DNA from 2 places in the Paenibacillus sp. S28 genome. Region 2 is predicted to be linked to the other one. Evidence: riboswitches for the same ligand, from Rfam matches in the RefSeq annotation. Region 2 holds a riboswitch; the other holds the start of a gene.
What was found. A riboswitch is a leader RNA that binds a small molecule or an ion and turns the genes downstream of it on or off. The one in region 2 is predicted to bind FMN.
Positions count from the first base shown of each region.

Region 1: linked by a shared signal. The riboswitch ahead of ribD (bifunctional diaminohydroxyphosphoribosylaminopyrimidine deaminase/5-amino-6-(5-phosphoribosylamino)uracil reductase RibD) and the one ahead of IAE55_RS21675 (DMT family transporter) in region 2 are both predicted to bind FMN.

Region 1 covers NZ_JACVTM010000002.1:578,952-583,970, forward strand. Annotated here, with positions in the region: gene lysA (diaminopimelate decarboxylase) at 1-10, shown strand, start outside; gene IAE55_RS07125 (peptidylprolyl isomerase) at 235-666, shown strand; FMN riboswitch at 851-1,023, shown strand; gene ribD (bifunctional diaminohydroxyphosphoribosylaminopyrimidine deaminase/5-amino-6-(5-phosphoribosylamino)uracil reductase RibD) at 1,438-2,547, shown strand; gene IAE55_RS07135 (riboflavin synthase) at 2,651-3,316, shown strand; gene IAE55_RS07140 (bifunctional 3,4-dihydroxy-2-butanone-4-phosphate synthase/GTP cyclohydrolase II) at 3,373-4,614, shown strand; gene ribH (6,7-dimethyl-8-ribityllumazine synthase) at 4,635-5,019, shown strand, end outside.
Region 2 covers NZ_JACVTM010000009.1:185,228-190,246, forward strand. Annotated here, with positions in the region: gene IAE55_RS21670 (ABC transporter substrate-binding protein) at 1-946, opposite strand, end outside; gene IAE55_RS21675 (DMT family transporter) at 1,394-2,350, opposite strand; FMN riboswitch at 2,478-2,639, opposite strand; gene IAE55_RS21680 (S-layer homology domain-containing protein) at 2,867-3,976, opposite strand; gene IAE55_RS21685 (DUF6359 domain-containing protein) at 4,192-5,019, opposite strand, start outside.

The sequences.
Region 1 (5,019 bases), on a different contig from region 2:
GCTTAAGTAAGGAGATGCATTAAGGGGACAGGCGCTGTTCGCCAGCGCCTCTGGTAAGTGAATTGGTGCGCAGTATAAAGGATCATCTCTGTATTGGGGAATGCAGAGGGGTCCTTTTGCGCGTTTATAGAACGAGGAGAAATGCGGAATTATTTTGCTTCGCCCGGGATTTCATAGTAAACTAGAAGATGTCTGTTAACACTCAGGAAAGACATGAAAGGAGTCATTGACATAATGGCCAAGCAAGCAAAAATCACTCTTGAAAACGGCGGCGAAGTGCTGCTCGATCTGTTTGAAAAAGACGCTCCGAACACGGTGGCGAACTTTGAAAAATTGGCAAACTCCGGTTTCTACAACGGTCTGGTGTTCCACCGCGTCATTCCGGGATTCGTTGCGCAGGGCGGTTGCCCGAACGGCACCGGTACCGGTGGCCCAGGCTACACAATCAACTGCGAGATCAACCCGAACAAACACGAGCGCGGATCGCTGGCGATGGCACATGCCGGCCGCAACACAGGCGGAAGCCAGTTCTATATCTGCTACCAACCGCAGCCGCATCTCGACGGACAACATACCGTATTCGGCAAAGTGACGAAGGGTATGGAATACGTCGACGCGTTCCAAGGCCGCGACGTGATGAAGACGGTCGAAGTATACGAAGCTTAATCTGCGAGTCGCGCACGATTTATCAGCCGCTTTCCCTGTTTCCAAAAGGGACAAGCGGCTTTTTGTTCAGGGCTGGGAAAAGAGGCGTATTGATTTTTTGCCGAGGCAGTGTTAACATTTCCTAGTATAGATGGGGCTCCCACTAGGCAGCCATTCCATCTGGCAATTGCATATTGATATTGGTTATATCCTTCGGGGCAGGGTGAAATTCCCTACCGGCGGTGATGACGCGGCAGGCAGATCAGTTCTGGCGCCCGTCTCAGTCCGTGACCCGGACGCTTCGTTTGACGCTGAGCGTACGGTGGACCTGGTGCAAATCCGGGACCGACAGTATAGTCTGGATGGGAGAAGGAGAGAAAGCGTGCACTTCAGTTCGGAGTGCAGCTGTCCAATAAGATGTCACGTGTACGTGGTTGTTTTCACATAGTAGAAGGTTGTCCCTGGAGGGATGGCTTCTGTTTGTTGACGACTTTACGCTACCGATGACTTATTTGGCTGATCCTGAATTTTGGGATTCTGCAGCCTTATTGGAGTGTATCAGACTTGTCTCTCACAGCCCCGAGGATGGTTTAAGCCATCCCGGGGCTTTTTGCTTTTTTACAAAGACCTGGGCATCCCCGGAGAGTACCGGTTTGAACAGCGCGGAGCTAAAGATGCACATGGTAAGGTTATTTACCATGGAATTTACAACTTGTGAAGTATCTGCAAAGCGCCCGAAGCCGAGACTTAGCTTTGAGGGGATGTCCCGATTACGAACAAGGGGGGAGATGAATGGACGGCATCATCAACGATGAATTCTATATGGCGCTTGCGCTCGATATGGCGGAGCGGGCACAGGGTCAGACCGGGATCAATCCGGTTGTTGGCTGCGTCGTCGTTAAAGACGGGGCTATGGTTGGGCTTGGCACGCATTTGCAGCGGGGAACCGCCCATGCGGAAGTCCATGCGCTGAATATGGCGGGTGACCGTGCGGAAGGGAGTACGGTCTATGTAACGCTGGAGCCCTGCAGCCATTACGGAAAAACGCCGCCCTGCAGCGAACGCCTTATACGCGAGAAGGTGAAGCGGGTCGTCGTGGCCTGCGAAGATCCCAACCCCCAGGTGGCGGGCAGAGGAATTGAGCTGCTCCGCCGCAGCGGGATTGAGGTGGAAGTTGGGCTGCTCGGTGACAGGTCCCGCCGCTTGAACGAAAAGTTTATCAAGTATATTACGACCGGGCTTCCCTATGTGACGGTCAAGACAGCAAGCACGCTGGACGGGCGCATCGCAGCCGAATCGGGAGACAGTAAATGGATCACGAACGAAGCGGCCCGGGAGCAGGTTCATACGCTCCGCCACCGCCATCAAGGGATTATGGTTGGCGTAAATACAGTGATCGCGGACAATCCGCAGCTGACTACCCGGCTGCAGGGCGCCATCGGTCTGAATCCTGTACGGATCGTCGTCGATTCCTTGCTGCGGATTCCGCTTGAGTCGAAGGTGGTTCAGGATGGAGCTGCGCCGACCGTCATTTTGACGACGGAACGCGCCGATCTGGATAAGGCGGATGCCCTTAAGGAGTTCGGCGTAGAAACGATCCGCTGCGGATCGGGCCCGCAGGTCGATCTTCGCCTGGCGATGCAGGAGCTGGGCAAACGTGAGATCGGCTCGATTCTGGTGGAAGGCGGCGGTCGGCTGAACGGTGCCTTGCTGGAGGCCCGGCTGATCGACCGGATCGTACTCTATTTCGCACCGAAAATCGTTGGAGGCACGGCGGCCCCCGTCAACTTCTCGCTGCGAGGAGCCGACAAGATGGCGGACGCCGTCCGGCTAGAAGACGTAGAGACCGAAGTGCTCGGGGATAACGTCTGCATCAGCGGAAAGCCGGTTTGGCCGGCATGACATGATCCGGAAAAACGATACTTAACTATTTAATGAGCTGCACACGGTTAACGATATGAATCGTATGAAATACTTCTTTACAGGACAGAAAGGAGCGGTTGCGATGTTTACCGGTTTGGTTGAAGAGGTCGGCGTCATGCGGGGCGTCTCCAGCAAAGGGGAAGCGATGATCCTCCATATCGAGGCCTCCCGGATTATGGGCGATCTCAAAATCGGGGACAGCGTCTCGGTCAATGGCGTCTGCCTCACGGCTGTCGAGATTGGAGCCCGTTCGTTCGCGGTGGACGTCATGCCGCAAACGTACCGCCATTCCACTTTGAAATCGCTGGGGGCTGGAAGCCGGGTGAATTTGGAGCGCGCCATGCAGGTGGGCGCCCGCTTCGGCGGACATATCGTGCAGGGACATGCCGACGGGACAGGGACGATCCGGGCGATGGACCGGGATCAGAATGCGGTGTTGATCGAAGTGGAGCCGGAAGATACAGCTCTGCTCCGCTATATCATCCCGCAAGGATCTATTACCCTGGACGGCATCAGCTTGACGGTGGTCAAGACGAGCGCCACAACATTCACCGTTTCCATTATCCCACATACGCTTGCGGAGACGAGTCTGGCAGACAGAAAGCCTGGAAGTGCCCTGAATCTGGAATGCGACATTCTCGGAAAATATGTGGACCATTTGCTTCACTACCGAACAGGGGAAGGGAATGGGCGTCCTGAACCTTCAGGAATCAGCCTGGAGCTGCTAGCACAACACGGATTTGCATGAGGCAGGCAAGAGGACAGACAGGCCAATATGCCCATGCAGGAATAGGAGGGAAACCCATGGAGGAGGATTTTGTGTTTGACCGCATTGAAGATGCGGTGTCTGACTTGTCGGCAGGCAAGGTCGTTATCGTCGTAGACGACGAGGACCGCGAGAACGAAGGAGATTTTATCGCCTTAGCGGATCAGGCAACGCCTGAAGTCATCAACTTCATGATCACGGAAGGACGCGGACTGGTCTGCATGCCGATTACCGAGGAAAGAGCCGCAGAGCTCGGCCTGAAGCCGATGGTATCGAACAATACGGACCATCACGGCACGGCTTTTACCGTCTCCATCGACCACAAGGAGACGACTACGGGCATCTCCGCCTATGAGCGGTCCCTGACCGCCAAAGCGCTGGCCGACCCGGAAGCGACTGCAGCAGATTTCCGGCGCCCCGGCCACATGTTTCCGCTGATTGCCAAAACCGGCGGCGTGCTCCGACGCGCCGGCCATACCGAAGCGGCGGTGGATCTCGCCCGTCTCAGCGGATCGTTCCCGGCCGGAGTGATCTGCGAGATCATCAAAGAGGACGGGACGATGGCACGGCTGCCGGACCTCGCGCAAATCGCCAAGAAACATGGCCTCAAGCTGATCAGCATCAAGGATTTGATCCAGTACCGCAACAATAAGGAAAAGCTCGTTACTCGCGAGGTATCGGTGCGGATGCCGACGGACTTCGGCGAGTTCCAGGTAGTCGCCTACACGAATGCGGTGGACAATAAAGAACATTTGGCGCTCGTCAAAGGGGACATCGCATCCGGGGAGCCGGTGCTCACCCGCGTCCATTCCGAATGCCTGACAGGGGATGTGTTCCATTCCCATCGCTGCGATTGCGGCCCGCAGTTTGAAGCCGCACTCCGGCAGATCAACGAAGAAGGCCGCGGCGTGCTGCTGTACATGCGCCAGGAGGGACGCGGTATCGGGCTCCTTAACAAGCTGAGAGCCTATAAGCTCCAGGAAGAGGGCCTTGATACGGTCGATGCCAACCTGAAGCTTGGATTCCCAGCGGATCTTCGCGATTACGGCATTGGAGCTCAAATATTGAAGGATCTCGGCATTCGCCAAATTCGGCTGCTGACGAACAATCCGCGCAAAATCAAAGGCCTGGAAGGCTACGGGCTGGAAATCGTCGAGCGCGTGCCGATCCAAATGCAGGCCAATAAGGACAACGAGAACTACTTGCATACGAAGCAAATGAAGCTGGGGCACATGCTGAAATTTGAGCAGCCCGATTCATTGACGACGACTACCGAATAATTACAGGAGGCTGATAAAGCATGGCACATATTTATGAAGGAAACTTGGTATCCGAAGGATTAAAATACGGCATCGTGGTAGGAAGATTCAATGAGTTCATCACCAGCAAGCTGCTGGGCGGCGCACTTGACGGCCTTAAGCGTCACGGCGCCAAGGAAGAAGAAGTGGACGTGGCATGGGTTCCGGGCGCTTTCGAAATCCCGCTGATTGCCCAGAAGATGGCGGAAAGCGGCAAGTACGACGCCGTCATTACGCTCGGCACGGTTATCCGGGGGTCAACCTCCCATTACGACTATGTGTGCAACGAGGTGGCCAAAGGCGTGGCGGCGATCAACCTGAAAACCGGCGTTCCTACCATTTTCGGCGTCTTGACGACAGAGAACATCGAGCAGGCGGTGGAACGGG
Region 2 (5,019 bases):
GCGGGATGAACTGCTGGGAGACGTCCACCTGTCCGCTCTTGAAGGCCAAATCGCCGGCGGCGTTATCCTTGTAGATGACGTGCGTAATATATTTCGGAGCAGGCAGCTTGCCGAAGAGCGACTTGCCCCAGTAATTGTCGTCGCGCACAATCGTGATTTTCTGGTCGTTGTAGAAGTAGATTTTGTAAGGGCCGGTGGCTACCGGATTGGCGTTGACTTCCTTGCGAATCGTCGCCAGATCGTTGTTCGACTTCTTCTCGATTTCTTCCCAGATATGCTTGGGCATCATCGGAATCAGCTCGATGCTGTCGAGCACCGTCAGACGGTTCGGATTGTCTTTGTTCAGCGTGATCTTGACCGCATTCGGACCGTCCGCTGCGACATCCGCGATGTACGCCCAATAGTTGCTCCAGTTGATGTCGTATTTTTTACCGAGCTGGTAGGTGTACACGACGTCATCGGACGTAAACGGCTGGCCGTCGCTCCATTTGGCGTCCTTATTCAGCTCGATATGCAATGTCATGTCGTCAGTCCACTCGTATTTGGTGCCGAGCAGCGGCTCCAGCTTGCCGTCCAGCTGATTGATCATAAACAGCGTCTCGTAGACCAGCTCCCTCGAGTTACCATAGTTGATCGGGAAGGCCGGATTGCCGCTCAGCAGGTTGAAGTTGGATGGCGGCCCCCATTGAATTCCGTTAATGTAGAGGGTTTCATTTCTCGGCGTTTCTTTGGCGTCTCCGCTCGTTGCCGGCTGGTTCGCCGCGGGCTCGGTCGTCGCGGGCTCCGTTGCTTTTTCTCCCTGATCGGCCGGCTTGTTTTCCCCTTGCGCCGGCGGCGTTGTCGTTCCCGTTGCGGAAGGCGGCTGCACGGTCTGGCAGCCCGCGATCATCACGGTCGCCGCCACGAAAAGGGCCATGAGCGGCTTGGAAGCTATTTTCAGCTTCATGTAAACTCCCCCATTTCCTCCAATTCACATCTACATAAATTGAACTAAAGACAGGGACAGCACTTCGCCTTTAGCTCATTTTATATACATGCAAGCGTGATGCAGATTTCACGTCTTCAGATCGAAAGGTTCGTGCCCCATAGATCCGAAGAAGCCAAACCTCTTCATTCCGAGGAAACCGCATACCCCTTCACGAAAAAGTACGGAGCGGGCTGACGGACTCATGCGGCTAAAACGCGTTCTGCAAGCGCTTTCCGTAAAATGTATGAGGGATCGCTTGGAAATGATGACTGATTTATTTTTTAAATGTGCTGAAAAAAAGTTACTGAAATCCTTCGCACGATTGCCCTTCCCTTCCAAACAAAAAACGGCCCCTGCCACCAGCAGGAACCGCTTTTCAAACCTATATAAAATTGCGTCTTCAAATCCTAAACTGACCTGTAAGCTTTAAGCCGCGCTCCTGCGGGAAATCGCGAACAGCGCCGCCCAGATCAGGATAAATCCGAATGCCTGCGTCAGCGTCACAGCCTGATGAAATACGATCCAGTTGATCAGCACGCTCACCATCGGGAAGCTCAGTTCCGCCAGCGTGGCGACCGATGCTTTCGTCGTCGTCAGCCCTTTATAGTACACCATCAAGCTGAACAGCCCCGGAAGAAGCGCCTGCCCCAGCATGTTGATCGACACCGCAGCCAGCGTTCCCCCATCGGTATGCACCTGCCAAGGATCTCCCTGATTGATGGTAATCCCGATCAGCAAAGGCAGCGCCAGGATGAAACGCAGCGAAGTCACCGTCTCATACTCCATTTTTCCGACCATCAGACGACCCATGACTGTGGAACCGCCCCACAGTGCCGCGGCACCCAGCGAGAACAAGCTGCCGACCTTGACGAAATCATTTACATGCCCAAACGGAAACGTGAAGCCGAAGGTCAGCAAATACGTTCCGGCCAGCGCCACGATGAACAGCCAGGTGAAATGCTTCGGAAGCTTCTCACGCAGCAGCAGTTTGGCCATAAGAATGGCGAAGATCGGCTGCAGCTTCTGCAGCAGAACGACCGCGTTCAAGTTCCCGGAAGACAGACCCTGCGTAAACAGTATGGTTGCAATCGCCGAGCCGCCCCACGACAGGAAGAGCAGCGCGCCGATATGGCGCAGTTTCAGGCCTTTCAACTCGCTCCGATGTTTCCACAGCATTGGTGCGACGAACAGCACCAGCAAAATATGCTCGATGAGCACGATCTGCGTTGCCGTCATATGTTCTTTGAGCAAAATGATTCGGAACAGCGGATCCGCTCCCCACAATGCTGCACCCAGCACGACCAGCCAAAAGCCGGATTTGCTGCGTTCGGCCTTCCCGCTTGCCGCGGGCCGGACCTTGATGTTGCTGCTTACATTTTCCATACTCCAGTTCCCCTATCCCTGAATACGGAGTCAACATTGGAAAACCCCCGAGATCGACATCAATCGACACATCGGGGGTTGATCAAATAAGCTTGCGGAAATGTCAAAATTTCGCACACGCCTATTCTTTGATCTTCTCCCATCCGGACTTTACCGTCGGCCCTGGATTTCCACCAGGTCAGTCGCCGCCTTACTGCTAAGGCTGCGAGTCGCGGGCTTGACGCCGTCTTCACCACAAGAAGAGACGCTCACCGCCGGTCAGGAATTTCACCTTACCCCGAAGATCCATATTCATTTATTTTTATTTTTTCATGCAACTTACATTGTTTTCATCATTATAGCATAAATGTATCCAAAAGTGTTTCAGTTTTTTAATAGCTTTTTATTTCCATGGATTAATAATTTGGATATGGGGCTGGAAAAGGACATTTTTCGGTATATCAGCAGCCATTTAAAATGACAGACATTTGGCATTGATGAGCCTGCAGCAAGCACTGAACGGACTTGCAGCAGCACTTATCGCTGCTCAAGCACCGACAGGATCACGGCCACCGCTTCAGCCCGCGTTGCGTGCGCGTTCGGGGCGAACAGGCTGCCTGCTCTTCCGTGCATGATTCCTTTCTCCACCGCTGATGCGATATACGGCTTGGCCCAGGCCGGAATTTGACTGCGGTCGGCAAAACTCAAACTTCCCGCACCTCCCGGTGTTCCGGTACCGAGCGCCCTGACGGTCATCGCCGCCATTTCGGCCCGGGTAATGAGCCGGCCTGGCCCAAACGTTCCGTCGGCATAACCGTTCATGATGCCGTGCGACACCGCATCCTGGACAGAAGACAGTGCCCAGGCCGGAATTTTCTTCGCATCGGAAAAAGCCAGCGCCTGCGAGCCGGCCGTCTGACCCATGGAGACCGCACGCATCATCATGCTGGCGAACTCCGCCCGGGTCACTTCCTTGCCCGGCTGAAACGTGGCGTCGGGATATCCGCTGACCCATCCCTGCTGGACCGCGTTCAGAATTGGCTGCTCCGCCCAATGGCCGCTGATATCCCGGAAAGTGCCCGGCGTTCCTTCCGCTTTGCCCGGCCGGACCGTGATTTCCGGCTTGACGGACATCTCGGATGAGCGGAGAGCGGAATCCACCAATTTGGCGCTCTCCACGACCACTCGGGACGTAGCCGCCTGCAGCGCCGTAAACTCAATGGCGGCGAGCTGGAGCTTGCCGCTGTCTCCGGCTGTTTTTCCTACTTTGGTGTGGGCCAGACGGATTTCGTTGTTTTTGACAATCGGTTCGACCGAAAAGCCGGATGTCCCCGAGGAAGCGGTGCGGAAAGCCAGCTTCGCCGGGTCAAAGCTGAGCGTCAGCTCATACGCATACAAGTCCTTTAGCTGCTCGCCGGTCACCGTGACCGTCACCTTGGAGCCATTGGTGGTTACCCCCAGTGACAAGGAAGGTGCTTCCGCCGCGGCGGTGTTTGCCGCAATAGTTGAGGAGGCCGCCGCAACCGGAGAGCTGCCAGCCGTTCGTACTTCTGAAACCGCAGCGTTTGCGGGGTTTCCTGATCCGATGAGTCCGACACAAATGGCTACGGCCCATGCGGCATAGCGGGTAGATTGTTTTCGTGGCATACGTCCAGCCCTCTTTCCATGAATTGAAAATCGCAGGAGCAGCCTGCACCGCTCCTGCGATTGTATCCTTTTCTAAGCAGTCGATTTCTAATGTTCCATACGACCATATCCATGGATGATATCCATCCCTAAACGGTCCCAATCCCCACATGAATCATGCGAGACATGGTACTGCGTATGAGCCGGGCTTGAGGACCATCCGGTTCTCTATCCCATTACTTCGCGTACCAGCTGCCAATGATCATCTGCGCTACCGCAGCCAGCGAACGGATCGAAATTTCGCCTTCGCTGAACAGGTCCGCCGAAGCAACGCGGCTCCAGTTCGGGTCCGTCGACTGAATGCCGTAGTACTTGGCGAGGATGGACAAATCCTGCACCGTAATCTGCACCGCACCAGGTACCAGCGTGATCAGCTTTTTCTGGAAGGTGGTTACGGCACCGCCGAGTGCAGCCGCAGCCGAATCCACCTGGTTTTGCGTCGCGGTAGAGCTGCCTTTGACCGCGTTCGCCGCCTGGATGGCCGACAGCAGCTCGGCCTTGGCCGCAGCCGGATATTGGCCGACTTTATCACCGGCGACCGCCCGGTCATAGACGCTCTGCGCGGAAGCAATCGCCGAAGAGAGGGCCGTCTTGTCCGCCGGAACCGAAGGAACCGGGATGACGGCGTTCTTGAACGTGCTGACCGCCGCTTTCAGAGCGGTCAGCGCATCGTCGATCGCCTTCTGCGTGGCGGCGGCATCGTCCGCCACGCGCTTGGCGTCGCTGATCGACGACAGCAGCGCGGTCTTCGCCGATGCCGGGTACTGCCCCGGCTCGGTTCCCGTAACGGCCTGATCCGCCAGCTTCTGCGCTTCGCCGATGGCGGCAAACAGCGCCGCCCGGTCAGCCGTGGCGATCTGGATCTGCAGCGCAGCGGAGTCCGTGTTCGCCGGGCTCGAATTGCCGTCCGCCGAAATGTTAAAGGCGGATACCGACACGGCTGCGCTTCCGGAGACGCCGGCTTTCAGCGTGCCGCGGAGCTTCAGCAGCTCCCCGTCTTCCGA